Actinoplanes teichomyceticus ATCC 31121: one gene and its partner. The main gene of each other region encodes a partner of the protein of the gene in region 2 in a complex. Links are inferred from orthologs where the notes say so. Each region holds a gene or a part of one and is shown on either strand. Other genes may lie near its edges. The genes, in order: sucB and ACTEI_RS32445.

The links.
Region 1: ACTEI_RS32445 (region 2) and sucB share a complex: the UniProt entries of both Bacillus subtilis proteins name them as parts of the 2-oxoglutarate dehydrogenase (OGDH) complex. The link is inferred for Actinoplanes teichomyceticus ATCC 31121 from one-to-one orthologs.

What each region holds. Positions count from the first base shown.
Region 1 is NZ_CP023865.1:1,612,578-1,627,821, forward strand. Bases 3,604-6,598 are described here. They hold sucB (2-oxoglutarate dehydrogenase, E2 component, dihydrolipoamide succinyltransferase), read right to left. Parts: upstream 6,034-6,598; coding sequence 4,174-6,033; downstream 3,604-4,173. Other genes in these bases: ACTEI_RS07390 (TIGR01777 family oxidoreductase), read right to left, coding at 3,604-4,096; lpdA (dihydrolipoyl dehydrogenase), read right to left, coding at 6,070-6,598. Outside these bases: ACTEI_RS07375 (outer membrane protein assembly factor BamB family protein), read left to right, coding at 1-625; lipoyl(octanoyl) transferase LipB, read right to left, coding at 609-1,238; ACTEI_RS07385 (DUF6311 domain-containing protein), read right to left, coding at 1,271-3,151; more of ACTEI_RS07390, read right to left, coding at 3,182-3,603; more of lpdA, read right to left, coding at 6,599-7,461; ACTEI_RS07405 (hypothetical protein), read left to right, coding at 7,625-7,945; ACTEI_RS07410 (leucyl aminopeptidase), read right to left, coding at 7,973-9,511; glycine cleavage system aminomethyltransferase GcvT, read left to right, coding at 9,631-10,722; ACTEI_RS07420 (adenosylcobinamide-GDP ribazoletransferase), read right to left, coding at 11,819-12,574; ACTEI_RS07425 (bifunctional adenosylcobinamide kinase/adenosylcobinamide-phosphate guanylyltransferase), read right to left, coding at 12,571-14,781; ACTEI_RS07430 (hypothetical protein), read left to right, coding at 14,864-15,061; ACTEI_RS07435 (site-2 protease family protein), read left to right, coding at 15,063-15,244. UniProt on the Bacillus subtilis protein: E2 component of the 2-oxoglutarate dehydrogenase (OGDH) complex which catalyzes the second step in the conversion of 2-oxoglutarate to succinyl-CoA and CO(2).
Region 2 is NZ_CP023865.1:7,398,630-7,406,158, reverse strand. Bases 3,226-7,529 are described here. They hold ACTEI_RS32445 (multifunctional oxoglutarate decarboxylase/oxoglutarate dehydrogenase thiamine pyrophosphate-binding subunit/dihydrolipoyllysine-residue succinyltransferase subunit), read right to left. Parts: upstream 7,179-7,529; coding sequence 3,426-7,178; downstream 3,226-3,425. Other genes in these bases: ACTEI_RS37525 (hypothetical protein), read right to left, coding at 7,350-7,529; ACTEI_RS37530 (DUF6104 family protein), read right to left, coding at 3,226-3,362. In the rest of the region: ACTEI_RS32455 (acetate/propionate family kinase), read right to left, coding at 1-1,053; pta (phosphate acetyltransferase), read right to left, coding at 1,050-3,131; more of ACTEI_RS37530, read right to left, coding at 3,186-3,225. UniProt on the Bacillus subtilis protein: E1 component of the 2-oxoglutarate dehydrogenase (OGDH) complex which catalyzes the decarboxylation of 2-oxoglutarate, the first step in the conversion of 2-oxoglutarate to succinyl-CoA and CO(2).

The DNA of each region.
Region 1 (15,244 bases), 5.8 Mb from region 2 along the record:
CGACGCCGGGCGCTACCTGTTCACGCTGGCCGCGGACGGGCGCGCCGAGGTGCGCTCGGCGGTGGACGGGCGGCTGCTCGGCAGCCGGCCGCTGAACGAGTCGGTGGACCCGGACGACCCGGACGTCGCGGTCGTCGGTGAGCGGGTGTACGTCCTCGGCCCGGCCTCGGTCACCGCGCTGCGGCTGGCCGATCTGACCCCGGCCTGGCGGTCCCCGGCCCGGGTGCCGATGCCGACCGGCGCGACCCGCTGCGGCGACCTGGTGTGCTTCCCCGGCGAGCGGGGGCTCACCGCGGTGGACGCGGGCACCGGGGCGACACGCTGGTCCGCGCCGGAGTGGGTGGCGTACTCCGGCGGTGTGGCGTCCGCCCGGGACCGCCGCACCGTGCTGCTCGACCCGGCGACCGGGCGGGTCATCCGCCGGCTGGGCCGGGGCCGGGCGACCGGCGGCCTGATGCTGCGTGTGGACGGCGACCACACCCGGGTCAGCGACCTGCGCACCGGCCGGGCGTACGGGACGCTGCCCGGTGTGCTCCCGTACGGCTGCACCGCCGCCGGGGACCTGCTGGCCTGCCCCCAGGCGGGCGGCACGACGGTGTGGCGGGTGCTCAGAACAGCGTCGTGAGGTGCCGCTCGACGACCGGCATGACCTCGGCGACCGGCACCGGGCGGCCGAGTTCGGCGCTGAGCGAGGTGACCCCGGCATCGCGGATCCCGCACGGCACGAACCGGTCGAAGTTGGCCAGGTCGCAGTCGCAGTTGAGGGCGAAGCCGTGCAGCGTCACGCCGCGCGCCACCCGGATCCCGATCTGGGCGATCTTGCGGTCCGGGCCGCCGTCGGTGGCCCGGACCCAGGCGCCGCTGCGCCCCTCGACCCGCTCGGTGATCACGCCGAACTCCGCGCAGACGTCGATCAGCAGCTGCTCGACGCGGCGTACGTACGCCACCACGTCGACCGGGTCGGGCAGGCGCAGGATCGGGTAGCCGACCAGCTGCCCAGGCCCGTGCCAGGTGATCTTGCCGCCGCGGTCCACGTCGACCACCGGGGTGCCGTCGAACGGCCGGTCGGCGGGCTCGGTGCGCTTGCCCGCGGTGAAGACGCTGGGGTGTTCCAGCAGCAGGACGGTGTCCGGCTGGTCGCCGTTCACCACGGCCTCGTGCAGACGCTTCTGCTCGTCCCACGCGTCGCGGTAGTCGACCAGCCCCGGGCGCAGAACGGTGAGTACGGAGGAAGTCACGTCGGCAAGCGTAGACCGGTACCGGCCGGTACCTACCGGTCGACCGGGTCGGTGCCGCGACGGATACGCCACACCAGCACGTCGTCGACCCGCTCGGGCTCGCCCAGCAGCGCCCGGGCGGTCACCTCCACCGCGGACCGGTTCAGCGTCTGGTGGTCCGAGCCGGTGATCTCGTCGGCCAGGAAGATCGCGTCCACCCCCCAGTAGGCGAGATCCGACCTCGCCTGGGCCCGGTCGGCGTTGCTCACCTGCGGGGTCTCGCCGTACCAGCCGGCGCGCAGGAACAGCCAGTCGGTGGCCCGGGGCGGGGCGCCGATCCGGCCCTCCCGCTTGCGGCCCTCCTCGCCGGCGGCCTGCGGGCCGAGGAAGTAGCCCTCCGGGATCCGGAACTGCCGGCCGCCGCGGGCCATCGTGTACGCCTGCCAGCGCTGCCCGTCCGCGGTCACGTTGAGCGCGAACGGCAGCGCGGTCAGCGTGCCGCCCGGCGGGACGTACCTCTTCCAGGTGCCGTCGGCGATGAACGCCGGCTCGGCGGCCCGGTGCTGCACGCGCAGCGGGAGCGGGATGATCGGCAGCAGGCTGACCACCACCGCCGTGGAGAGCCCGGCGTGCAGCGCGCCGACCGGGATCCGCCGGCTGATCAGCTGGTCCAGGATCAGCGCGAGCACGATGCCGAACACCCCGATCACGACGAGCGCGAACCGCAGCGGCAGCGCCGAGTCGAACAGCGGCAGGTGCATCAGCGAGGTGTAGGGCAGCGGGATGTCCCACTCGTGCTTGTTCACCATCGGCCGCGGGCCCCAGGACAGCACCAGGAAGACCAGGCCGACCGCGCCCACCGCGCGCAGCGTGGCCCGCCGCCCCGGCTCGGCGCGCCACCACAGCAGCCCGAACGAGACCAGGATCAGCACGACCAGGGGCAGGCCGAAGAACGACGTCTCCTCGGTCCGGTTCGGCGCCAGCTCCTTGCCCAACCCGAACAGCGTGCCCAGCGAGCGGCTCGGATAGGTGAGGTACGCCGCCACGTCCTCGACGAAGTAGCGCTGGTTGAACCCGGTCCCGGAGAACGTCTGCGGGCCGGCGAAGTGCATGTAGAGCGGATAGCCGAGCAGCGTGCCGGCCACCACCGCGGTCACGCCCAGGGCGGCCAGCACGGTGGGCAGCGCCGCGCGCGCCTCGGCCCGCACCGACTTCGCCAGCGACCAGACGACCACGAAGATTCCGCTGGCCAGGGCGGTGTAGAACAGCCCCTCGGCGGCGATCGAGAAGCCGACCGCGAGCAACAGCCCCAGCCGCAGCCCGTTGCGTAGCCACCGCCCCGGTTCGCGCAGTTTCAGCACCTGCCAGAGCACGACCGGCGCGATCCAGCCGGCGGTCCAGTTCAGGTGGCCGTTGGCGTGCGAGATGAACCCCGGGGCGAATCCGCAGAACAGCCCGGCCACGGCCGCCGCGCCGGCGTGCCGCACCAGCCAGCGGCGCAGGAACAGGTACCACGCGAACGCCGAGCCAGCCAGGTTCAGCGTCAGCACGGTCACGAAGCTGATCTGCGGCCCGGCCAGGTGCGTCAGCGGGGCGAACAGCACGGTGTACACCGTGATCGAGGTGTTCGCGGCCAGGTTGACGCCGAGCGGGGTGTTCAGCAGATCGGTGAAGAACGGGTCCGACCCCTGGGTGACGGTGTAGTACCCGTACCCCATCAGCCACTCGAAGAAGGCCTGGTCACCGACGTTGTCGGAGAGCACGTGAGTGTACGGGTCGTCCCAGAGGCCGCCGGTCACGTACACCGCCAGGGCGAGCGCGACCAGGGCCATGGTCAGGTGGGCACGCCACACCCGCCAGCGGCGCCCGGACGTGCTGTCGGGCTCCGAGGGCGGGTCGGCGGACGCGGCGGGGGCAGGGGCGGCGACGGACATCACGCGCAGGTTAGCAGCGCGTGCTCTAGATCAGCGGCTAACCGTGGGTTGCGGTTGCAACGCGGCCGCCAAGGCGGACTCAATGTCCGGGTACGTCCAGGAGAATCCTGCGTTGCGCAGAACGCCAGGGATTGCCCGCTGGCTCCGCTGTGCCTCCCCGCCCAGCTCGCCCAGCGCCAGGTCCAGCACCGGGCCGGGCACGCTCAGCAGCGCCGGGCGGCGCAGCTTGGCGGCCAGCGCCCTGGTGAACTGCTCGTTCGTGCACTGCACCGCGGAGACCAGGTTGACCGGGCCGGCCAGGTCCGTCCGCTGCAGGAGGAACTCGGCGGCGCGCAGCCAGTCGGTCAGCGCGATCCAGGCCATCCACTGCCGCCCGCCGCCGATCTTGGCGCCGCCGCCCAGCTTGAACAGCGGCAGCAACGGTTTCAGCAGTGAGCCCTGCCGGTCCAGGACCGGTGCGGTGCGCAGCAGCACGACCCGGGCGCCGGCGTCCTCGGCCGGCCGGGCGGCGGCCTCCCAGACCCGGCAGATGTCGGCCAGGAACGTGGCGCCGGCCGGGGCCTCCTCGGTGACCTCGTGGTCGCCGGTGTCGCCGTACCAGCCGACGGCGGAGGCCTGCAGCAGGGTGCGCGGGCGCTCGGTCTCGGGCAGCTTGGCGATCGCGCGGGCCAGCGTGTCGGTGGTGTCCACCCGGCTGGCCCGGAGCACGTTCTTGTAGCGGGTCGTCCAGCGGTGCGCGCCGATGTTCGCCCCGGCCAGGTTGATCACCGCGTCCGCGCCGGCGAGCACGGCCGGGTCGAGCCGGCCCTGCGAGGGCGTCCAGGTGGACTCGCCGACACCGGCCGGGTGCCGCACCAGACGGTGGATGTCGTGGCCCCCGGCGCGCAACCGCTCGGCGAGCCGGACACCGAGAAAGCCGGACGCGCCGGCCATGACGATCCGCATGTCCCGATTCTTTCCCGAAGATCGAACGATGCCAACAAAAAGCCGGGGGTGGGCACCCCCGGCTTTCCGTCAGCGGCTCAGAGACCGAGCTCGGCCTCGAAGTGCCCGGCTTCCAGGCGCTCCTTGAGGGTGCCCAGGAAGCGGGCGGCGTCCGCGCCGTCCACGATCCGGTGGTCGTAGCTGAGCGCCAGGTAGACCATCGACCGCGGCGCGATGATCTCGCCCAGCTCCGGGTCGTTCACGATCACCGGGCGCTTGACGACCGCGCCGAGACCGAGGATGCCGACCTGCGGCTGGTTGATGATCGGGGTGTCGAACAGCGCGCCCCGGCTGCCGGTGTTGGTCAGCGTGAAGGTGCCGCCACCGATCTCGTCCGGCCCGATCTTGTTGTTGCGGGTGCGGTCGGCGAGGTCCGCGATCCGCTTGGCCAGACCGGCCAGGTTCAGGTCGCCGGCGTCCTTGATCACCGGGACGACGAGGCCCTTCGGCGCGTCCACCGCGATGCCCAGGTGCTCGGCGCCGTGGTAGGTGACCGTGCCCGCCTCGACGTCGATTGAGGAGTTGACCACCGGGTGCTGCTGCAGCGCCTCGACCGTGGCCAGGGCGAAGAACGGCAGGAAGGTGAGCTTCACGCCGTGCTTGGCCTGGAAGTCGGCCTTGGCCTTGTTCCGCAGGTTGGCGATCTTGGTGACGTCCACCTCGACGACCGTGGTGAGCTGCGCCGAGATCTGCAGCGACTCCACCATGCGCCGGGCGATGGTGGCCCGGATGCGGGTCAGCTTCTCGGTGCGGCCCCGCAGCGGGCTCGGCTCCGGCTTGGCCTTGGCAGCGGCGGGCGCCGCGGCCGGGGCGGGGGCCGGTGCCGGGGCGGCGGCCTGGGCCTTGGCCGCGGCGGCCTTCTCTGCGGCGTCGAGCACGTCCTGCTTGCGGATCCGGCCTCCGACGCCGGTTCCGGTCAGCGAGGACAGGTCCACGCCCTTCTCGGCCGCCAGCTTGCGGACCAGCGGGGTCACGTAGCCGGCGTCGCCGGCGCCGTTCGCCTTGACCGTCGCGGCGGCCGGGGCCGCCGGGGCGGCCGGCTGGGACTGGGCGGCGGCCTGCTTGGACTCGGCGGCGGGCGACGGGGTCGCGTAAGACTCGCCGGCCGGCGTCACGTCCGGCGTCGGGGCCGACTCGATCTTCGGCTGCTGCGGGGCGGGCGCCGGCTTCGACTCGGCGGCCGGCGCGGGCTTGGCCTCGGCGGCGGGCGCCGGCTTCGACTCGGCGGCCGGGGCGGGTGCCGGCTGGGACTCGGCGGCCGGCGCGGCCGCCGCGGAGCCGACGATGGCCAGCTCGGCGCCGACCTCGGCCGTCTCGTCCTCGGCGACCTTGATCTCCAGCAGCGTGCCGGCCACCGGCGACGGGATCTCGGTGTCGACCTTGTCGGTGGAGACCTCGAGCAGCGGCTCGTCCAGCTCGACGGCGTCGCCGACCTGCTTGAGCCAGCGGGTGACGGTGCCCTCGGTGACGCTCTCGCCGAGCGCCGGCATCTTCACCGCGGTGCCGTCGGCGGAACCGCCGGCCGGGGCCGAGGCGGCCTGCGGCGCGGGGGCCTCCGCCTCGACCGGCTTCTCGGTCGACGGCGTGGTCGGCGCCGGCGGCTCCGGCTCGGCCTGCGCCTGCTGGGCCGGGGCGGGAGCGGCCGAACCGGCGTCCTCGCCGTCCCCGGCGATGACGGCCAGCTCGCTGCCGACCTCCGCGGTCTCGTCCTCGCCGACCACGATGCGGGAGAGCACGCCCGCGGCGGGCGACGGAATCTCCGTGTCGACCTTGTCGGTGGAGACCTCGAGCAGCGGCTCGTCGATCTCGACGCGCTCGCCCTCCTGCTTGAGCCAACGCGTGACGGTGCCCTCGGTGACGCTCTCACCCAGCCGCGGCATGGTTACCGATACCGGCATTTTTCCCCAAACTCCTTAACGCTTCGAACGATCGAATCAGCTGTGCGCGTGCAGCGGCTTGCCCGCGAGCGCGAGGAAGGCCTCGCCCAGCGCCTCGTTCTGCGTCGGGTGGGCGTGTACGAGCTGGGCGACCTCCTCCGGGAAGGCCTCCCAGTTGTAGATCAGCTGGGCCTCGCCGACCAGCTCGCCCATCCGGGCGCCGACCATGTGGACGCCGACCACCGGGCCGTCGTTCACGCGGACGAGCTTGACGAAGCCCGCGGTCTTGAGGATCTGGCTCTTGCCGTTGCCGCCCAGGTTGTAGTTGTACGAGGACACCTTGTCGGCGCCGTACTTCTCCTTGGCCTTGGCCTCGGTCAGGCCGACCGACGCGATCTCCGGGTCGGAGTAGGTGACCCGCGGGATGCCGGCCTCGTCGATCACCGCCGGGTTCCGTCCGGCGATCTCCTCGGCCACGAAGATGCCCTGCTGGAACCCGCGGTGCGCGAGCTGCAGGCCGGGCACGATGTCACCGACGGCGTAGATGTTGCCGACCCCGGTGTGCAGGCGCTCGTTGGTGATCACGAAGCCGCGGTCCAGGGTGATGCCCTGCTCCTCGTACCCCAGGTTGGCGGTCGTCGGGCCACGGCCGACCGCGACCAGCAGGACCTCCGCCTCCAGGACGTCGCCGCCGGCGATGGTGACCCGCACGCCGTTCTCGGTCTTCTCGACCTTCTCGAACGGCTTGCCGACCTTGAAGTTGATCTTCCGCTTGCGGAAGGCGCGCTCGACGGTCTTCGAGATCTCCTCGTCCTCCGCGGCGACCAGCCGGGGGAGGGCCTCGACGATGGTCACGTCGGCGCCGAACGACTTCCAGACACTGGCGAACTCGACGCCGATCACGCCGCCGCCCAGCACGATCGCGGAGCTCGGCACCCGGTCCAGCTTCAGGGCGTGCTCGCTGGTGATCACCCGCTGGCCGTCCACGTCCAGGCCGGGCAGGGTCCGCGAGTAGGAGCCGGTCGCCAGGATCACGTTGCGGCCGGTGTAGCGCTGCCCGTCCACCTCGACGGTGTCCCGGCTGACCAGCTTGCCGGCGCCGGCCACCACGGTGATGTTCTTGTTGTGGCCCAGCAGGCCCTGCAGGCCCTTGTACAGACGGCCGACGACGCCGTCCTTGTACGCGTTCACCCCGGCCATGTCGACACCGACCAGATTGGCCTTGATGCCGAACTGCTCGCTCTCCCGGGTCTGGTCGGCGATCTCCGCCGCGTGCAGCAGCGCCTTGGTCGGGATGCAGCCCCGGTGCAGGCAGGTGCCACCGACCTCGGCCTTGTCGATCAGCGCTACGGAGAGGTTCAGTTCGGCGGCGCGCAGCGCGGCCGCGTACCCGCCGCTGCCTGCGCCGAGAATGACGATGTCGAAGGTTCCGCCGTTCGGCTGGCTCACGTTGACTCCAGTGGTCGAGTCGTCGCCATGTGGGTCACACAATGGAAACGGTCACAGTCCCGTCTCGGACATCTTGTCACTTCAAGACCCGGTCAATGCAGTCAGGTGCCCCACGACACGTCGGCCCGTCGTACCCTTGCGGGATCCAGGACGAGGAGGGGCAGTGGCTTGGTTTCGGCGGCGCCCGCGATCCAGTGGACCCGGCGGGCGCCCGGTTGATCAGGCCGATCTGGACCATCTTACGCAATTCATCCGCACCCGCCGGGGTGTCGAGGCGTTCGTCGAGCCGCGGACCACGGTGACCGAGACCACCGTGTTGCTTGTCGCACACGACGGGGAGTGGACCCGGCGGCGGATCGGGTCGCCGGAGATCGCCCGCCGGTTCGCGCACCAGCTCTCGCTGCCCATCTACGACGTCCGGCTGCTCGGCTACCCGCAACGGATGCGCGACTACAACGCCCGGCAGAAGCGCCGCCCGGCCTGACCCGGCCGGGCGGCGCCACACCCGCGGCTAACCCGCCAGCTCGTCGACCACGCGCAGCAGGGTGCGGATCGGCACCCCGGTCCCGCCCTTGGTCCAGTACCCGGTCGGCTCGCCGGAGTGGTACGCCGGCCCGGCGATGTCGATGTGCGCCCACTCCACCCCCGGCTCGACGAACTCGCGCAGGAACACGCCGCCCTGCAGCATGTGCCCGGCCCGGTCGAGGCTGGAGTTGGTCTGGCAGATGTCGGCGATCTCCGATTCCATGCCCTTGCGCACGTCGTCCGGCAGCGGCATCGGCCAGCCCGGCTCGCCGACCGCGTCCCCGGCGGCCTGCACCAGCGCGGTCGCCGCCTCCGAGCCCATCAGCCCGGCGATCCGCTTGCCCAGCGAGATCACCTGGCCGCCGGTCAGGGTGGAGGTCTCGAACAGGTAGTCGGCGCCGTCCGCGCAGGCCCGGGCCATCGCGTCGCCGAGCACCATCCGGCCCTCGGCGTCGGTGTTGAACACCTCGACCCGCTTGCCGTTGAACATGGTGACCACGTCACCCGGCCGGTACGCCGACCCGGACGGCATGTTCTCCGCGATCGCCAGATAGCCGGAGACCGCGACGCCGGGTCGGAGCGCGGCGATCGCCAGCATGGTGGCGGCCACCGCGGCCGCACCGGCCATGTCCGACTTCATCTCCCACATGCCCGCCGCCGGCTTGATGCTGACACCACCGGTGTCGAAGGTGATGCCCTTGCCGACCAGCGCCACCCGCTTCGGCTCGGCGACACCCTCCGGCACGTAGGTCAGCTTGACCAGCCGCGGCGGCGCCTCGGAACCCTGGCCGACCGCCACGATCCCGCCGTACCCGCCGGCCTTGAGCTGGTCGAGGTCGAGCACCTCGACACCGAGGCCGAGCTCGTCGGCGGCAGACGCCACCAGGTCGGCGAAGTGCGCCGGGCGCAGCTCGTTCGGCGCCATGTTGACCCAGTCCCGGGCCTGCCGGACCGCCCGGCCGACCACCTCGGCGCGGGACAGCTCGGCCGCGGCCGCCGCGTCGGCGGCGTCCGGCACGTGCACCTGCAGCGCGGCGACCGGCTCCCGGCGGCCCTTCTGCGGCTTGGTCTTGTAGCCGGCGAACCGGTACGACCCGAGCAGCGCGCCCTCCAGCACGGCGCGCAGCACCGCCGGCGCGTCGGCGTCGTCCGGCAGCGGCAGGGCCAGCGCCACGGTGGCGCTGCCGGCCAGGGCGCGGACCGCGGCGCCGGCGCCCCGGCGCAGCGTCTCCAGGTCGGGCGCCGAGCCGGACGGCTCGTCGCCCAGGCCCACCGCGACCACCAGGGGCGCGGCGACGGTGCCGAGGGTGGCCAGCTTGGTCACCTCACCCGGCGCGCCGGTCGCGCCGAGCAGCGCCAGCGTCGACGTCAGCTTCCCGTCGAACGCCGCGGCGATGCTCTCCGCGCCCGCCGCCGGAAGCAGGGCGCCGTCCTGGTCGGGCTGGCTGTGCAGGCCGATGACGATGGCATCGACCGCCAATTCGGCCGGGTCGGTGTCGACCAGGCTGAGGTTGGGCTGGGTCACTCGGGCACTCCGGGACGTCAGGGCCGGAACTCGCCGGTGGGCGTGCTCCCGGCTGGTGGGAAAAGGTGGTGCTCCCCGCGACTCTAACGAGCCCCAAGGTCACCGGTAAGTTGAGTCTCATGTCTGCCGAGTTCTTCCGCTCCCCGCTCCACGATCGCCACGTTGCGCTGGGCGCGAAGTTCGCCCCGTTCGGCGGCTGGGAGATGCCCCTGGAGTACGCCGGTGGCGGCGTCCTGCGCGAGCACGCCGCGGTGCGTGAGGCGGCCGGCGTGTTCGACGTGTCGCACCTGGGCAAGGCCCGGGTCCGGGGCGCCGGCGCGGCCCGGTTCGTGAACTCCTGCCTGACCAACGACCTGGACCGGATCCAGCCGGGCAAGGCGCAGTACACGCTCTGCTGCGATCCCTCCGGCGGCGTGGTGGACGACCTGATCGCGTACCTCTACGGCCCGGACGACGTCTTCCTGATCCCGAACGCGGCGAACACCGCCGAGGTGGTCCGCCGCCTGGCCGCCGCCGCGCCCGAGCCGATCACGGTGACCGACCTGCACCGCGACTTCGCCGTCCTGGCCGTGCAGGGCCCGCGGTCGGCCGCCGTGCTGACGGAACTCGGCCTGCCCACCGACCACGACTACATGTCGTTCACCGGCGCCACGCTGAACGGTGCGGGACTGGTGGTCTGCCGCACCGGCTACACCGGGGAACACGGCTACGAGCTGGTCGTCCCCTGGGACGCCGCGGCCACCGTCTGGGACGCGGTGATCGCCGCCGGGGTCCGGCCGTGCGGCCTCGGCGCCCGGGACACGCTGCGCACCGAGATGGGCTACCCGCTGCACGGCCAGGAGCTGTCGCTGGAGATCAGCCCGGTGCAGGCCCGTTCCGGCTGGGCGGTCGGCTGGAACAAACCCGCCTTCTGGGGCCGCGACGCGCTGCTCGCCGAGAAGGCCGCCGGCCCGCGCCGCCAGCTGCGCGGCCTGGAGGTCACCGGCCGCGGCATCCCGCGCGGCCACATGCCGGTCCTGGCCGGCGACACCCCGGTCGGCGAGACGACCAGCGGCACGTTCTCCCCGACGAAGAAGGTCGGCATCGCGCTGGCCCTGATCGACACCGCCGCCGGCCTCGCCGACGGCGACCTGGTCCAGATCGACATCCGCGGCCGCCGCACCGAGGCCCGCCTGGTCAAACCCCCGTTCGTCCAGCCGTCGGTCCGCTGACCCGCGTGCCCGCCGTCGGTCCGCTGACCCGCGAGCCCGCCACGTCGGTCCGCTGACCCGCGTGCCCGCCGTCGGTCCGCTGGCCGGCACGCCGGGTGTCGGGTCGGGGTGCATGGTGTCGCGCTGCTTGTGTGTAGGCCCGGCACTGACTCGGCGGGTTGCGCCGACTGGGCGGGCTGCCCGGTTCGTGGCGCGTCGGGCCTGCTCGCGCGTGCCCCGGGTGCTGGCCCGCCCTGCGGTGCCCGGATCGTCCGCCCGCAAGCTGGGTGCCACCCCGGACCGTCGCGCGCTTCGGCGAAGGCGCGGCCCAGGCCAATGCCTTTTCCGGATACGAAGCGGGAGTCCCGTCCGCAGGCCGGAGCCGAGCCCCGTGCGTGCCCTCGCGGCGCGGCACCTGGACTCGGACGGTGCCGCGCCCCCCGGCTCTCAGCTGGTGCTCCCGGTGGCCATCGCACCGCCATGCCCGCCGTCTGTGCCAGCCGTGAGTGTCCGGCTGATGTGGGTGGCCGTCGCGGGGCCGGGCTGACTGCCTTCCTCGCTGGCTGGACGTGTCGGGCTGGTGCTGGTGCTGGTGGTGGCGCTGGCGTGACCGGCTTCCTCGCCAGTTGGACGTGTCGGGCTGGTGCTGGCGGGCGTTCTGAGGCTGGCCTCACCGCCCTCAGTGCCAGCCGGCTCGCCCGGATGGAACACCCCAGAGCCCCCTGGGCGGGTTGGGCTGGTGTTCGTGGGTGTTCCGAGGCCGACGTGATCACCGCCCGGGCAGCGGGCTTGCCCGGCGGATGCTTATGGGTGATTTGGTGGATTTATTCACGTGAGACCAGGCAGAGTGGGATTGGCGCCGGCGGTTGTTGTCGGGGTGGGGTGACCACCGTCGGCGCCGCCTGGGGCTTCGGGTGCCGGTGCTGGCTGGGGCTTTGCGCCGTGCTGGCTGGGGCTTTGCGCGCCGTGCTGGCTGGGGCTCCGGGGCGCATAGCACGGGTCCTGCGGGGGCACGGACGGGGCTCGGCTCGGCCTGCGGACGGGACTTCCGGGTCGTACCCGGGAAGGGTTCGAGCGGGAGCGGACCGCCCGCGTCTCGCGGGCGGGTGGTGCCGGGTCAGCGCAGGGTGAGGGTGACCAGGGTGACCGTGGTGGCCAGCTCCACGCAGGCGCCGAGGACATCACCGGTGATGCCGCCGAGGCGGCGGACGCAGTGCCGCAGCAGCACGAGAACCGCGGCGAGGGCGAGCAGGACGGCTACCGGGCCCTGCCACGGGCGGCCGGGGACGGCGGGGATCGCGGCCGCGGCGACCGCCACGGCGGCCGGCAGCAGCGCCGGGATCGAAACCGTGGAGGCGACCATCGCGCCCAGGCCTTCGGGGCGGGCCGGAGGGACGCCGCGGCGGCAGGCCACCGTGATCGCCAGACGGCCGGTGGTCCAGGCGATCACCAGCGACCACCACGGGACGGCGGCCAGCGCGGCGGCCTGGATGAGGACGGTGGCGGCGAGGGCCACGACCCCGAACGGGCCGATGTCTGGCTTTTTCATGATTTCCAGGGCGCCCGGGCCGGAGCGGTAGGAGCCCAGGGCGTCGACCGTGTCGGCCAGGCCGTCCAGGTGCAGGCCGCGGGTCAGCAAGGCCCCCGCGGCCACCGCGACTCCAGCCGCGACGAGCGCGGGCGCGCCGAGCGTCCGCAGGCCCCCGTGCAGACCGGCCAGCGTCAGGCCCAGCACCGCGCCGACCAGCGGCGCCAGGCCCATCGCGACGGCGGCGGTGGGGCGGTCCACCCGGCCTGCGCGCAGCGGCAGGACGGTGAGCGTGGTGACCGCCAGCCGGAGGCCGTCCAGCGCCCGGCCCGGCGTTACGGTCACGACCGCCCGGCCGCGCCGCCTTCGGCGCCGCTGCCTTCGACGCCGCCGGCCGAGCCGGTGACCGGGCCCGCGTCGCTGCCGAAAGTGGCGTTCGCGCCGGCGATCCCGGTGCCGCCGGGTGTGCCGCCCGGCTCTGCGGCCCGGCCCCGGTCGGCGTTGCCGCTCGGGGCGGCGGGTTGGCCGGCCCGGCTCGCGTCGGCGTCGCCGTGGGGAGCGGGTTGGCCGGCCCGGCTCGCGTCGGCGTCGCCGTGGGGAGCGGGTTGGCCGGCCCGGCTCGCGTCGGCGTCGCCGTGGGGAGCGGGTTGGGCGGCCCGGCTCCCGTCGGTGGCGCCGTGCGGGGCGGCGGCCCGGCTCGGGTCGGGGTCGTCGGGGGTGGTGGACCCGGCGACCGGGGCGTCGTCGAGGTCGTCGCTGAGGCCCGCGTCGCCGTGGTCGGCCAGCAGCGCCGGGTGGACCGGCAGCGCCGCCGCCAGACCCGTCGCGGTACGCAGCAACGGCAGGGCGGCCAGCGCGTTCGCACCCTCGCCCAGGTCCAGCCCGAGCTGCAGCACCGGGGTCAGGCCGAGCACGTCCGCGCCCTGCTTGACCAGCGCCAGCGTGCCCGCCTCGGGCAGCAGGCACCAGTGCCGGGTCTGCCCGGCCAGGTCCCGGGCGACCAGCCCGGCGGCGATGCCGAGCGGGCCGTCCAGCAGCACCGGGACGCGCCGGGCGGCGGCGCCCAGCAGCAGGCCGGTGGCGACCGCCAGGTCGAGGCCGCCGATCTCGCGCAGGATGTCGGTGGCGCCGCGCGGCTCGTGCCGGATCCGGTGCAGGGCGTCGCGGATCGCGGCGCAGCGGAGCATCCAGGCGTGGTCGTCGAAGCGGCCGCCCGGCAGCAGTACCCGCGGCAGGGTGGCGGCGGCCTCGGCGCCGGTGGTCGCGGCGAGCACCGCGGTCGCCGCGGACTCCACGCCGACCCCGATCCCGGCCAGCAGCAGCGCGTCCCGGCCGGCGTCGGCGGCCTCGTCGGCGAGCTGCCAGCCCTGGCGCAGCGCGGCCTCGACCGCGTGCTCCTCGGCGACCGGGCCGTCCTCCATCGCCGCGGTGGGCGGTGTGCGCAGCACCGCGATGTCCGCGCCGGCCTGCGCGGCCAGCCGGCCCAGCAGGCCCAGGCCGCGCTCGGTCTCGGCGATCCGGCGTTCGGCGTCCTGCGGGTCGGCGCCGGCGGCGGCGCCACCGCCGTGCCGGCCGGCGACCACCACGACCCGGACCGACGACCATGGACGCGGGGTGGTGGTGTCCTGCGTGGCGGCGGCGAACTCGATCGCCTCGCCGAGCATCCCCAGGCCGGCGCCGGGCAGGTCGACCTGCCCCAGGCGCTCCCGGGCGTCCGGGCCGGCGTCGCTGCTGGGCAGCGGCAGGTCCATGCCCGGCTCGATCCGGGTGAGGCCGGACGCGACCAGCGGCAGGGTCTGGGTGCTCTCGCCGAGCGCCCCGGAGCGGTCCGGCGCGGCCCGCTCGGCCACGGTCACCGGCGCCACCACGGTGGCGCCGGCCGGCGCGTCGGTGAACCCGGGCGTGGCCGGCGGGGTGACGAAGACCGGGGCGGCCGGCGGCGGGGGAGGCGCCGGGGTGGCGGCGACGGCCGGTCTCGGCCGGGGCGCGGCAGCCGGTACGACGCTCGTCCCGCCCTTCAGCCACGTCGGCTGACCGGCGACCACCAGCGCCACGCCGTCGCAGGCGTCGGCGAGCGCCTGGTTGGTGGTCCCGAGGGCGTCCGCGAACGCCCGGCCGACCGGCGTGACCGGCACCAGCGAGAGCCCGACCTCGGGGCTGACCAGCACCACGCGGGCCGAGCAGGAACGCACCGCGGCGGCCAGCGCGGCCACGTCCGCCTCGTCGTCCTTCGGCTGCCGGGCCGGGTCGAGCACCGCGGCCACCCACCCGCCCAGGTCATCGACGAGCAGGGTGTCGTCCGGTCCCGCCTCGGACAGCAGCTCGGTGAGCCGGGCCGGGTCGGCGCCGGTCTCCTCGGTCGACCAGGACTGCGGGCGGCGACGCTGATGTTCCTCGATCCGGGCCAGCCACTCCGGGTCGTCCTCGCCGCCGACCGCGGTGGCGACGTACCGCACCGCCGGCGCGTCCGCCACCAGCGATTCGGCGAACGCGGATTTGCCGGAGCGGATCCCGCCGAGCACCAGGACCGTGTTCCACCGATCTTCGGACATGCCCCGTACCTTAGAGCCGGGTCGTACCCGCGCACGCCGTAGGGTGGAAGCCCACCGACGTACGACGTGAGGGGGCGGCTCAATGCCGTGGAGTTGGCGGTACGAAGACGTCGACGGCAAACCGGTCGATCTGCCGGCCGAGACGTTCAGCAGCCAGGCCGACGCCGAGTCCTGGATCGGTCAGGAGTGGCGCCGGTTGCAGGCCGGCGGCGTCAGCACGGTCACCCTGGTCGAGGACGACCGGGTGGACTATCAGATGAGCCTGCAGCCGGCGGAGTGACGTGACCTACGAACCGGTCTACACGCGCACCCCTCGGAACGCGTTCGTCCCGAGCCCGGTCTTCGTCGGCATCGTCGCGATCTTCGCGGTGAGCGGCGTGCTCACCTGGACGCGGTACGGCAACGTCGGGTTCGACGTGTTCCTGTTCGTGATCTCGGGCTGGCTGATCTCCCTGTGCCTGCA
Region 2 (7,529 bases):
CACGACGCAGACCGTGATCGGCGCGCCGTCCGGCGAGATGATCAGCTCGTTGGCCTGGTTACGGGCCTCGTCAAGGACGATGCCGAGCGGCTCCAGACCGGCCAGCGCGGCGGTGCGCACCTCCGGTGAATGCTCGCCCACGCCGGCGGTGAACGTGATCGCGTCCACCCGGCCGAGGACGGCGAGGTAGGAACCGATGTACTCGCGGAGGCGGCGGTTGTAGATCGCGAAGGCCAGCACCGCATCCGGGTCGCCGGCCTCGACGAGCCTCTCCACCTCACGCATGTCGTTGACGCCGGTCAGGCCGAGCATCCCGCCGTGCCGGGTCAGCGACTCCTCGATCTCGTCCAGCGACATCCCGCCCACACGGTGCAGGTGGAACACCACGCTGGGGTCGATGTCGCCGGAGCGGGTGCCCATCACCAGGCCGCTGAGCGGGGTCATCCCCATCGAGGTGGCCTCGCACCGGCCGCCGCGCACCGCCGAGGCGCTGGCGCCGTTGCCCAGGTGCAGCGTGATCACGTTGGTCTCGGTCAGCGGCTTGCCGAGGATCCGGGCGGTCTCCCGGGAGACGTACGAGTGGGACGTCCCGTGGAAGCCGTACCGCCGCAGCCCGAAGCGCCGGGTCAGCTCCCGGTCGACGGCCCACAGCACCCCCTCCGGCGGGATGGTGGAGTGGAACGCGGTGTCGAACACCGCCACCTGCGGCACGTCCGGCAGCAGCTTGCGGGCCACCCGGATGCCGGTCAGCGCGCCCGGGTTGTGCAGCGGCGCCAGCGGGATCAGCTCCTCGATGGCGGCCACCACCTCGTCGTTGATCACGGTGGAGGTGGTGAACCGCTCCCCGCCGTGCACCACCCGGTGCCCCACCGCGGCCAGCCCGCTCAGATCCAGCCGGTCCATCAGTTCCTGCAGCGCCTCCCGGTGGTCGGCCGCGTCGCCGCCGGCCTCGCCGATGCGCTGGATCAGGCCCTTCGCCAGCACCTCGGCGCCGTCGAACAACCGGTATCGCACGGACGAGGAACCGCAGTTGAGCACCAGTACCCGGGTCATTTCGCTCCCGCCTGGATCGCCGTGATGGCGACGGTGTTGATGATGTCCTTGATGGTCGCGCCCCGGGACAGGTCGTTGACCGGGCGGCGCAGGCCCTGCATGACCGGGCCGACCGCGACCGCGTTCGCCGAGCGCTGTACGGCTTTGTACGTGTTGTTGCCGGTGTTCAGGTCGGGGAAGACGAACACCGTGGCCTGGCCCGCCACCGCGCTGCCGGGCAGCTTGGCGGCCGCCACCGCGGGGTCGATCGCCGCGTCGTACTGGATCGGGCCCTCGACCGGCAGGTCGGGACGGCGTTCCCGGACCAGCGCGGTGGCCGCCGCGACCTTCTCCACGTCCACCCCGAAACCGGACTTACCGGTCGAGTAGGAGAGCATCGCGACCCGTGGCTCGATGCCGAAAGCGGCCGCGGTCTTCGCCGAGGAGAGCGCGATGTCGGCCAGCTGGGCGGCGTCCGGGTCCGGGTTGACCGCGCAGTCGCCGTAGACCAGCACCCGGTCGGCCAGCAGCATGAAGAACACGCTGGACGCCACGGACACGTCCGGCACCGTCTTGATGATCTCGAAGGCCGGGCGGATGGTGGCGGCCGTGGTGTGGGTCGCGCCGGAGACCATGCCGTCGGCCAGCCCGGCGGCCACCATCATGGTGCCGAAGTAGTTGACGTCGCGGACCACGTCGTACGCGAGATCGAGCGTGACCGCCTTGTGTTTGCGCAGCTCGGCGTAGCGGGCGGCGAAGTCGTCGCGCCACGGGCTGGTGGCCGGGTCGACCAGCCGGGCGTCGCCGATGTCGACTCCCAGCTCCCGGGCCCGCCGGGTGATCTCGTTGGGGTCGCCGAGCAGGGTCAGGTCGGTGACCCCGCGCCGTAGCAGCGTCTCGGTGGCGCGCAGGATCCGCTCCTCGGTGCCCTCCGGCAGCACGAGGTGGCGGCGGTCCGCGCGGGCCCGGTCGATCAGGTCGTTCTCGAACATCAGCGGGGTGACCCGGGACGACCGGGCCACGTCGAGGACCTTGGACAGCTCGGCGGTGTCGACGTTCGCCTCGAACGCCCCGATCGCCGCCTGCACCTTGCGCGGCGTGTTGAGCCGCGCCTGCAGGCGGTCCGAGAGGGCGATGGCGTGGAAACTGTCGGACTTGGTGACCAGCATCGCGAGGCCGGTGTTGAGCCGCTCGATCACCTGCACCACCCGAGGGTCGGGCGGCTCGCCGACGGTGAGCACCAGCCCGGCCAGGGTGACCGTGCCGGCCGCGTGCGCCGCGCTCGCCGCCACCAGCAGGTCGGAGCGGTCGCCCGGCGTGATCAGCAGCGCCCCGTCGGTCAGGTGTTCCAGCACGGTGGGCACGTGCGCGGCACCGACGAGGTAGTCGAGCACGTCGCGGTCCAGGGCGCCGGGCGTACCGGAGATGACGGTCGCGTCGAGCGCGTCGGCGACCTCGCCGACCGTCGGCGCCGCGATGATCGGCACCTCGGGGATCTTCCAGAACGGCACCGGCAGGTTCGGCGCCGGGCCGCCGGCGGCGGCCTCCGGGACCCGGTTGGCGATCACCGCGGCCACCGTCGCGCCGAGTTCGTCGAGTGAGTGGTACGCGCTGCGCGCCGCCGCGGCGAGCGACTCCCCGCTGCGTCCGGCCCCGGTCACCACCGGGATCACCACGCTGCCGAACTCGGTCGCCAGCCGGGCGTTGAACGCCAGCTCGCGGGGAATCTCGTCGCGGCTCTCGTCACTCGCGTCGGAGAAGTCGCTCCCGACGACCACGACCGCGGTGCTCTGCCGCTCGACGGCGCGGTACCGCTCCACGATCCGGCCGATGAGTTCCTCGCGCCGGCCGTCGGCGATCAGCTCGCCCGCCTCGGCCATGGTGACGCCGAACGACTCGGCCGGGCTGACCGGGCCGGGATAGTGCTCCTCGACGACGGTCAGGAGCGGATCTCGATCCGCGGCCGAGACCAGAGGGCGGAACACCGACACCCCGGCCACCTGCCGGGACAGCAGTTCCACGATCCCCAGGGCCACCGTGCCCTTGCCGACAACCGGGCCCAAGCCCGCTACATAGACACTGCGCGCCACGACCTTCAAACTACCGGCCGCGGAGCTGCCGCGCCGGGCCGAAGGTCCTTCTCAGGAACCGCTTTAGTCCTCGTCCTCGTCGTCGCGCGCCAGCCAGGTGGCCAGGCGCTCGATCGGCGTCTCGAACTCCGGGTGCAGGTCGACGAAGGTGCGCAGCTGCTCGCCGAGCCACTCCAGGGTGACGGTCTCCTCGCCGCGCCGCTGGACCAGCTCCTCGATGCCACGATCGGTGAAGTACATGCCCTGGATGGTAAGAGGGGGCGCTCCGCGAAAGCGGAGCGCCCCCTCGCGCCGGTCAGGCGATCACGGGCGCGGCAGCGACGCCTCGATCAGGGCCGCCTGCTCGGCCTCGTGCATCTTGGCCGAGCCGACCGCCGGGGCGGCCGCCGCCGGGCGGGAGATGCGGCGCAGCCGCACGCCCTCCAGGTGCTCCAGCAGGTTGAGCGCGACGAACGACCAGGCGCCCTGGTTCGCCGGCTCCTCCTGGACCCACGCGAAGTCCTCGGCGTTCGGGTACTGCGCCAGGATCGCCTTGAGCTCCTCGACGGGCAGCGGGTAGATCTGCTCCATCCGGATGATCGCGGTGTCGGCGATGCCCCGGTCGGCCCGCGCCTGCAGCAGGTCGTAGTAGACCTTGCCGGAGCAGAGCAGCACCCGCTTGACCGAGCCGGCGTCCAGCGGCTGGCCGTTGACCCCGGCGTCGCCCAGCACCGGCTGGAAGGTGCCCTGGGTGAAGTCGGCGACCGCGGAGACCGCCAGCTTGTGCCGCAGCAGCGACTTCGGCGAGAACACCACCAGCGGCTTGCGCTTGGTGGACAGCGCCTGGCGGCGCAGCAGGTGGAAGTAGTTCGCCGGGGTGGTCGGGTTCGCCACCCGCATGTTGTCCTGCGCGCAGAGCTGCAGGAACCGCTCCGGCCGGCCGGACGAGTGGTCCGGGCCCTGGCCCTCCATGCCGTGCGGGAGCAGCAGCACCAGCGACGACTGCTGGCCCCACTTCACCTCGCCGGAGGAGAGGAACTCGTCGACGATCGACTGGGCGCCGTTGACGAAGTCGCCGAACTGGGCCTCCCAGAGGACCAGCGCGTCCGGGTTCTCCACCGAGTAGCCGTACTCGAAGCCCATCGCGGCGTACTCCGACAGCAGCGAGTCGTGCACGAAGAACCGCGCGGTGCCGGTGGCCAGCGAGGCGATCGGCAGGAAGTCCTTGCCGGTCTTCGAGTCCACGATCGCGGCGTGCCGCGAGGTGAACGTGCCGCGCCGCGAGTCCTGGCCGGCCAGGCGGACGGTCACACCCTGGGCGAGCAGCGAGCCGAACGCGATCAGTTCGCCGAAGCCCCAGTCGATGCCGCCGTCGGTGGACATCTTGGCGCGGCGGTCGAGCAGCTGCTGGACCCGCTTGTGCGGGGTGAAGCCCTCGGGCAGCTCGATGTGCGCCTGGCCGACGGCCCGGACCACGTCCGGCTCCACCGCGGTGGTCACCTCGGGCTCCGGGGCCTCCGCGATGATGTGCGGCCGCGGCGGGGTGCCGGCCGCGTCCCGGGTGGCCTTGAAGACCTCCTCCAGCCGGGACTGGTAGTCGCGCAGCTGCTCCTCGGCGTCCTGCACGGTGATGTCGCCGCGGCCGATGAGCTCCTCGGTGTAGAGCTTGCGGACGCTGCGCTTGGTGTCGATGATCTGGTACATCCGCGGGTTGGTCATCGACGGGTCGTCACCCTCGTTGTGACCGCGCCGGCGGTAGCAGATCATGTCGATCACGACGTCCTTGTTGAACGCCTGGCGGTACTCGAAGGCCAGCCTGGCCACCCGGACCACGGCCTCCGGGTCGTCGCCGTTCACGTGGAAGATCGGGGCCTGGATCATCCGCGCCACGTCGGTCGAGTACATCGACGAGCGGCTGTACTCCGGCGCGGTGGTGAAGCCGACCTGGTTGTTGACGATCACATGCACCGTGCCGCCGGTGCGGTACCCGCGCAGCTGCGAGAGGTTCAGCGTCTCGGCGACCACGCCCTGGCCGGCGAACGCGGCGTCGCCGTGCACCAGCAACGGGAGCACGGTGTACCCGTGCAGGCCCAGGTCCAGGCGGTCCTGCTTGGCCCGGACGATGCCCTCCAGGACCGGGTCGACGGCCTCCAGGTGGGACGGGTTGGCGACCACGCTGACCGTGGTCGAGTGCGCGCCGTCCGGCGTGGTGTACTTGCCGGTCTGGCCGAGGTGGTACTTGACGTCACCGGAGCCGTGCGCCGACTTCGGGTCCATCCAGCCCTCGAACTCGTTGAACAGCTTCTCGTACGGCTTGCCGACGATGTTGGTGAGCACGTTCAGCCGGCCCCGGTGGGCCATGCCGATCACCATCTCGTCGAGCCCCGCCTCGGCGGACGCCTGCAGCACCGCGTCCAGCAGCGGGATCAGCGACTCGCCGCCCTCCAGCGAGAACCGCTTCTGCCCGACGTACTTGGTCTGCAGGAACGTCTCGAACGCCTCGGCCCGGTTCAGCCGGTGCAGGATGTGCTTCTGCTCCTCGGCGTCCGGCTTGGTGTACTTGACCTCGATGCGCTCCTGGATCCAGCGGCGCTCCTCCGGGTCCTGAATGTGCATGTACTCGATGCCGACCCGGCGGCAGTAGCTGTCCCGCAGCACGCCGAGCACGTCGCGCAGCTTCATCTTCTGCTTGCCGGCGAAACCGCCGACCGGGAACGACCGGTCCAGGTCCCACAGCGTCAGGCCGTGCTGGAGGACGTCCAGGTCGGGGTGCTTGCGGATGGTGAACTCGAGCGGGTCGGTGTCGGCCATCAGATGGCCGCGCACCCGGTACGCGTGGATCAGCTCGACCACCCGCGCGGCCTTGTCGATCTGGCCCTCGGAGGTCCGGGCCACGTCACGCACCCAGCGGACCGGCTCGTACGGGATCCGCAGCGACGTGAAGATCTCGTCGTAGAACTCGTGCGTGCCGAGCAGCAGCTCGTGCATCACCTTGAGGAACTCGCCGGACTGCGCGCCCTGGATGACCCGGTGGTCGTAGGTGCTGGTCAGCGTGGTGACCTTGCTGACGCCGAGCTCGGTCAGCATCTCGTCGCTCATGCCGGCGTAGGGCGCCGGGTACTCCATCGCGCCGACGCCGATGATCGCGCTCTGCCCGTTCATCAGGCGCGGGATGGAGTGCACCGTGCCGATGCCGCCGGGGTTGGTCAGCGAGATCGTCGTGCCGGCGTAGTCCTCCATGGTCAGCTCGTTGCGGCGGGCGCGCCGGACCACGTCCTCGTACGCCTGCCAGAACTGCCGGAAGTCCATCTGCTCGCAGTTCTTGATGGAGGGCACCACCAGGGTGCGCGACCCGTCCTTCTTGGCCAGGTCGATCGCGATACCGAGGTTGATGTGCTCCGGCTGCACCAGGGTCGGCTTGCCGTCGACCTCGGCGTAGGTGTTGTTCATCTCCGGGTGCGCGATGACCGCCCGGACCAGCGCCCAGCCGATCAGGTGGGTGAAGCTGACCTTGCCGCCCCGGCCCCGGGAGAGGTGGTTGTTGATGACGATCCGGTTGTCGACCATCAGCTTCGCCGGGACCGCCCGCACCGATGTGGCGGTGGGCACCTGCAGCGAGGCCTCCATGTTCTGCACGATCTTGCCGGCGACGCCGCGCAGGACCGTGGTCCTGGCGCCGGTCGGGGCGGCGCCGTCGACGGCCGCGGGCTTGGGCGCGGCCTTGGCCGCCGGGGTCTTGGCCGGCTGCGGCTTCGCGGCGGGTGTGGGCGGCGTCACCGGCTTGGGCGGCGCGACGGAGGCCGCGGCGGGGGCGTCGGTGCCGGCCTTGGCGGCGGACTTGGTGGCGTTCGCCGCGGTCGCCTCGTCCGGCGTCGCGATCGAGCCCGACGCCGTCGCCGGTTTGTAGTCCGCGAAGAAATCGTGCCAAGCAGGGTCGACGCTGGTCGGATCGGCCAGGTATCGCTGATACATCTCGTCGACGATCCACTCGTTGGGACCAAAGTCCGCGAGTGGATTGTCCTGCGAAGTCTGCTGCGTCGACACTGCCGCGTTCGCCTCTTTCACCGTGTTTGTCATCACGTGACGACTCCGTCACGTCCGACGGGCTGGGATCCGGAGTCCAGGCTACGCCGTGCGCGAGCGTGCTCCGTCCGGACGTCGGGTCTGTGACGAACCACCGCGTGCCGATCCGGCCCCGGCCACCGGTCCCGCGGCGGCCGGGACGATGGTCCGGGCGGCCCCGGGCGATCAGCCCGTCCGGATCCAGGTGGCGCGGGCCACCGCCAGGCGGCGGCCGTCCGGGCCGTACGCCGTGGAGTCCACCAGCGCTTTACGACCGTGCACCTCGGACACCGCGCCGGTGATCACACACCGCGCCCCCGGGTCCGGGAGCCGGTCGACGGCCACCGCGATGCGCCCCAGCAGATA